Linked DNA regions of Rhizobium sp. SSA_523. The protein of the gene in region 2 interacts with the protein of the main gene of each other region in a pairwise test. Links are inferred from orthologs where the notes say so. Each region holds a gene or a part of one and is shown on either strand. Other genes may lie near its edges. The genes, in order: QTJ18_RS21470 and def.

Region 1 (3,148 bases), 470 kb from region 2 along the record:
ACCACGGCCTGACTCACCGCTGTCTGACTAAAAGGCTCCGCGTCTAGACGGACCGGTCCCTGGCAGCAGCCCGGCCTTCGTGGAAGCCGGGCCTGTCATCACGCTATGCCTGCAGCCTGTCCCGGTGGCCGGCCGGAAAAGCGTTTTCCGACCAGAACCTGCGTCAAAACAAACCTAAGCGGACGAAGCGTCGGCAGGCCAATGCAGGTCTGCTTAGCGGCCGTCGATCTGCGCGCCGATATGGGCAATGGCCTGCTGATAGACGGATGCCGCATTCCATCCCTGGATCGCCACGAAATTCGGCTGTCCCGGCTGGTAGCCGGCGCCGGCACGCCAGCCGTGACCGACGAGGAAATTGGCGGTCGAGGCCAAGGCATCGGCTCGCGACCGGACCATGTCGATATGGCCGTCGCCATCGCCGTCTGCACCATAGCGCAGAACGTTGAGCGGCAAGAATTGCGTCTGGCCGATTTCACCATGCGCCGCACCCCGAGCCGAAGGGCTGAGATCGCCGCGGGCCACGAGCTGCAGCGCCGCGTAAAGCTGTTCGGTGAAATAGGCCGAGCGGCGGCAATCATAAGCCAGCGTGGTCACGGCGGAAAGCGTGTGCTGGTCGCCGAGGAAGCCGCCAAAGCCGGTTTCCATGCCCCAGATCGCCAGAAGCGGGCCAGCAGGCACGCCATAGCGGCGCTCGATGGCGGAAAACAGCGCCGCATTGGACGCCTTCATGCTCTTGCCGCGCGAGATGATCGCCTGGCCGCCGCGCTTCTTCATGAACTGATCGAATGACAGTTTGAAGCTTTTCTGCCCGCGATCGGCCCGTATGGTGGGACGATTGTATTGGACATCCGCAAGCGCCCGCGTGACCACGGCGGCCGGAATGCCGTTGGCCGGCGCCTGCCGCTTGAAATTGTCCACCCAGGCTGTGAAGCCGGAAGCATCATTGCCGCACTGAGCGGCCTGGGCTGCCGGCGAGAAGATGGCGATCGTCACTGCGACTGCGCCACCCATCAACGTCTTGAACATCGTCATGAGACCCCATGCAAGTTGTTTTGCCGCCGCCACCGATGACGACCGCCGTGCCTATGCGGTTATGCCGGGCGCCTTCCTTACCGACAACCGTTCCGTTTATGAAAAGATCGTGATGCGCGAAGGAGCCCTGCTCTTCCGAGCAAGGCTTGTATCTAAATATACTTAATGAGCCGTATCAGGCTGCCTGCTTGCGGGGCTTGATCAGGCCACGATTGACCAGAAGCTCGGCGATCTGCACGGCATTGAGCGCAGCACCCTTGCGCAGGTTGTCGGAGACCACCCACATGGCAAGGCCGTTTTCGACGGTCGCGTCTTCGCGAATGCGCGAAATGTAGGTTGCGTCTTCGCCGGCGCATTCGATGGGAGTGACGTAACCGCCATTCTCCCGCTTGTCGACGACGAGGCAGCCGGGCGCCTCGCGCAGGATGTCGCGCGCCTGATCGGCCGTGATCTCGTTTTCGAATTCGATGTTGACGGATTCCGAATGGCCGATGAAGACCGGCACGCGAACAGCCGTGCAGGTGACCTTGATCTTGGGATCCAGCATCTTCTTGGTCTCGGCCAGGACCTTCCACTCTTCCTTCGTATAGCCGTCTTCCATGAAGACATCGATATGCGGAATCACGTTGAAGGCGATGCGCTTGCTGAACTTCTTGGCTTCCACCGGATCCGCCACGAAGACGGCGCGGGTCTGGGTGAAGAGCTCATCCATGCCTTCCTTGCCGGCACCGGACACCGACTGGTAGGTGGAGACGACGACGCGCTTGATCTTGGCAAAATCATGCAGCGGCTTCAGCGCCACGACCAGCTGCGCCGTCGAGCAATTCGGATTGGCGATAATGTTCTTCTTCGGGAAACCGGCAATGGCATCCGGGTTGACTTCCGGAACGATGAGCGGAACTTCGGAATCGTAGCGCCAGGCGGAGGAATTGTCGATGACGACGCAGCCCTGCGCGCCGATCTTGGGCGACCACTTTTGCGAGATCGTGCCGCCGGCGGACATCAGGCAGATATCGGTGTCGGAGAAATCGTAATTCTCCAGGTTGGAGACCTTCAGCACCTTGTCGCCGAAGGAGACTTCCGTGCCCTGGCTGCGTGCGGAGGCGAGCGCTACCACCTCATCTGCGGGGAAGCCGCGCTCCGACAGAATGTTCAGCATCTCACGGCCGACATTCCCGGTTGCGCCCACGACTGCAATCTTGAAACCCATAATCCTGCTCTCTTTCTCTTCTCTCCTCGGGTGGCGGAGGGGAACCACGGCATGACGCACGTGCTGTTCCTTGTCCCCGGCCGAACCGGGGAGAGAGCGGTAGGCCAGAGACGTCAGACGGTTTTCGTCGTCGTTTTGGCCTTGGTTTTGGAAGACATATAGACAGGCGCAAACGCACCGGCAGCATATGCCGGGCACAATGAAGCAGCGATGTCGAACACGCGGCGAACCATTCTTGCGTCCTTTCCCGCCAACTCCTTAGAAGATTTCACGCCCGAGTCAAGAGCGCGGCCTGCAACGCCTTTTGCTGGACAAGGCAAGAGCCACGCTCTACCAGCGATACAAAGCCACAGTGATCGGGGCGCATCAATGCCTGGCCAATTGCTCATTCTGCTTTGCGCTGCCATCGTCAGCGCCGGGCTTGTCCGTCTCATCATCTACAAGGCGCATCACCTCGGCCTTGTGCAGGCCCCGGTGGCCCGCTCGTCGCACAAGATTCCGACGCCGACGGGCGGCGGATGCGGCATTGTGATCGGTTCGCTTCTTGCAGGCCTGTTGCTGCCCGGCCTGGACCAGACCTCGCTCATCCTGCTGATGCTCGGCTTCATCATCGCGCTGGTCGGCCTGATCGACGATTGGCGTCCCTTGAGCGCGAGGACGCGCCTGCCCGTGCAGGCGCTGGTGACCGGCCTGTGCATCTGGACCAGCCATGCCACCCTGATCCTTGCCTCGCCGGCCTCCGTCATCCTGACCGCCCTCTCCTTTCTGTTCCTGCTTCTGGCGGGCCTCTGGTGGATCAACCTCTTCAACTTCATGGACGGCATCGACGGGCTGGCAGGCCAGCAGGCGATGATGATGATGCTGTCCGCGATGCTGATCGCCGCCCTGACCGCTCCGGATGCGACC
Region 2 (3,064 bases):
TGCTCGATATCCTTCTGGGCCAGGGAGAAATGCCCCTGCAGTTTACGGGTCCTCTCGTCGAGCCGCACGAGGTCGTCCATCAGCAGCGCCACCTCGCTCTGGACGAGATGCGCCTGTTCGCGCATGCGCTGATCCTTGAGGAGCGCCTGCAGGACCTGGATGGAGAGCATCAGCAGCGATGGCGAGACGATGACGATGCGCAGCCGCTGCGCCTTCTGCACAACGCCTTCGAAATGCTCGTGAATCTCAGCGAAGATGGATTCGGAGGGCACGAAGAGAAAGGCCGTCTCCTGCGTTTCGCCGGCCAGAAGGTATTTCTCGGCAATATCCTTGATATGCGTTTCCAGGTCGCGCCGGAATTGCTGCCCGGCCATCTTGCGCTGGTCGGGATGGGGCGCGTCGCGAAAGGCATGCCAGGCTTCGAGCGGAAATTTGGCGTCGATGACAAGCGGCGGCGCGTCATTCGGCATGGTGATCGTGCAGTCCGGCCGCAGGCCGTTGGAGAGTGTGGTCTGAAAGCTGTAGGCGCCCTTTGGCAGGCCGTCTGCGACGATCACTTCCATGCGCCCTTGTCCGAAGGCGCCACGCGTCTGCTTGTTGGAGAGAATGGCCTGCAGCCCCACCACATCCTTGGCCAGCGTCTGGATATTGCTCTGCGCCGCATCGATCACCGCCAGTCTCTCCTGCAGGAGGCGCAGGTTGTCATGGGTGGATTTGGTCTGTTCGGCAATCGTCGAGCCGAGCCTGTGGGTCATGCCGTCGAGTCTCTGGTTGACCGCGCGGTTGAGCTCCGCCTGGCGGCTGCCCAGGGCCTCCGTCATGGCGGACATGCGGCCCTGCATTTCGGCCTGCGCCCGTAAAAGCGTGTCCAGGCGGTTCTCCATCTCCTCGCGCCGCCGGCTCGCCGCGCGGCGGGTAAGCCAGACGGCGAGAAGGAGGAGAAGGGCCGCGCCGCCCAGAATGAGGCCGATGGGACCCGCAAGCAGTGCGGCCAAAGCCGGATCGACGAGTGAAGCATTTGCGTGTTGCATCGGACGACCCTAAACAAGAAAGCAGGAGCCGAAAAGATCAAAACATGAACAAACCGGCGAAAATCCGCCAAATCGGGTCATCCGGCCAGTTTCATCCGGAAAAAAGATGCGTTATGGGAAGCGCATGACGATCAAGCCGCTTATCATTCTCCCCGATCCCCTTCTGCGTCAGGTGTCCAAGCCGATCGAGCAGGTCGATTCCGACGTGCTGCAACTGGCCGATGACATGCTGGAAACCATGTATGACGCGCCGGGGATAGGCCTGGCGGGCATACAGATCGGCGTGCCGCGCCGTATTCTTGTGGTCGACGTGTCGCGCGAAGGCGAGGAAAAGCAGCCGCTGGTGGTGATCAACCCGACCATTCTCACCTCCTCGGACGAGCGCTCGGTCTATGAGGAAGGCTGCCTGTCCATTCCCGATTACTATGCAGAGGTGGAGCGTCCGGCGTCCGTGACGGTGGACTATGTCGGACGCGATGGTAAGCAGCACCAGATCGAGGCCGACGGCCTTCTCGCCACTTGTTTGCAGCACGAGATCGACCATCTGAACGGGGTGCTGTTCATCGATCATATATCGCGGCTGAAGCGCGAGATGGTGATCAAGAAATTCACTAAGGCAGCCAAGACCAGGGCCATCTGACGGCGTCGGGGCCAGTCGTCGCACATGCATCCCGGCTGCACGATCGGGTTTTGACACGCCCTGCCTGATCCGGGCTTGATCTTCTATGCTTGAGCCGGTTTGAAGGCGCCTGATCGAAACGAGGAGACCCGGCCAATGGCACTGCGCATCATCTTCATGGGGACGCCCGAATTTTCCGTGCCGACCCTGCGCGCCCTCAAGGCGGCCGGACACGTGATCGTGGCGGTCTATACCCAGCCTCCCCGCCCGGGCGGCCGCCGCGGCCTCGACCTGCAGAAATCGCCGGTCCATCAGGCGGCGGAACTTCTCGGCATTCCGGTCTTCACGCCGCTGAATTTCAAGGATCCGGAGGAGCGCGCCCGTTTTCGCGCCCATGCGGCCGATGTGGCGGTGGTGGTCGCCTATGGACTGCTTCTGCCGATGGAGGTTCTGGAGGGCACGCGGCTCGGCTGTTACAACGGCCATGCCTCCCTCCTGCCGCGCTGGCGCGGCGCCGCGCCCATCCAGCGGGCCATCATGGCCGGCGATGACAAGACCGGCATGATGGTGATGAAGATGGAGAAGGGCCTGGATACCGGCCCTGTGGCGCTGACGGCGGAGGTGGAGATTGCGAAAGACACCACGGCCGGTGAGTTGCATGACCGGCTGATGCAGGTCGGGGCGCGCGCCATGGTCGAGGCCATGGAAAAGCTGGAGGCTGATGAACTGCCGCTGACGCCGCAGCCGCAGGATGGCGTTCTCTATGCCGCCAAGATCGATAAAAGCGAAACGCGGATCGATTTCACCAGGCCGGCCGCTGTGGTCCACGATCACATCCGCGGTCTCTCGCCCTTTCCCGGCGCCTGGTTCGAAGCCGTGATCGCCGGCAGGACGGAGCGGATCAAGGTTCTGGCCAGCAGCCTTGCCGAGGCAAAGGGTGAGGCGGGCATGGTGCTGGACGACAGGCTGACAGTGGCCTGCGGCGAGGGAGCGATCCGACTGATCCGCCTGCAGAAAGCCGGTGGCAAGCCGCTGGACGCCGAAACCTTCCTGCGCGGGACTGCGCTTGCCGCCGGAACGAGGCTGGCCTGATGCCGCGCTTCAAGATGACCGTCGAATATGACGGCAGCCCCTATGTCGGCTGGCAGCGCCAGGAAAATGGCCATTCCGTGCAGTCGGCGATCGAGAAGGCCATTCGCTCCCTGACCGGCGAGACCGTCTCCATTCGCGCGGCCGGCCGCACGGATTCCGGCGTTCACGCCTTCGGGCAGGTGGTGCATGCCGATCTGGCGCGGGCCTGGGTGCCCTACAAGCTGCGCAATGCGCTGAATGCGCATCTGGCGATGGCCGGGGAGAAGGTGTCGATCCTGCAGGTAGAGGCCGTCGACGACGGCTTCGACGCGCGCTTTTCGGC

The links.
Region 1: the proteins of def (region 2) and QTJ18_RS21470 interact in binary tests that used the Escherichia coli proteins (3 or more experiments, as listed by UniProt). The link is inferred for Rhizobium sp. SSA_523 from one-to-one orthologs.

The regions. Positions count from the first base shown.
Region 1 is NZ_CP129382.1:2,778,517-2,781,664, forward strand. Bases 226-3,055 are described here. They hold QTJ18_RS21470 (aspartate-semialdehyde dehydrogenase), read right to left. Parts: upstream 2,243-3,055; coding sequence 1,208-2,242; downstream 226-1,207. Other genes in these bases: QTJ18_RS21465 (lytic murein transglycosylase), read right to left, coding at 226-1,026; QTJ18_RS21475 (MraY family glycosyltransferase), read left to right, coding at 2,612-3,055. Outside these bases: more of QTJ18_RS21465, read right to left, coding at 214-225; more of QTJ18_RS21475, read left to right, coding at 3,056-3,148.
Region 2 is NZ_CP129382.1:3,244,082-3,247,145, forward strand. The notes cover bases 168-2,913. They hold def (peptide deformylase), read left to right. Parts: upstream 168-1,155; coding sequence 1,156-1,671; downstream 1,672-2,913. Other genes in these bases: QTJ18_RS23685 (DNA recombination protein RmuC), read right to left, coding at 168-1,031; fmt (methionyl-tRNA formyltransferase), read left to right, coding at 1,807-2,742; truA (tRNA pseudouridine(38-40) synthase TruA), read left to right, coding at 2,742-2,913. In the rest of the region: more of QTJ18_RS23685, read right to left, coding at 1-167; more of truA, read left to right, coding at 2,914-3,064. UniProt on the Escherichia coli protein: Removes the formyl group from the N-terminal Met of newly synthesized proteins. Requires at least a dipeptide for an efficient rate of reaction. N-terminal L-methionine is a prerequisite for activity but the enzyme has broad specificity at other positions.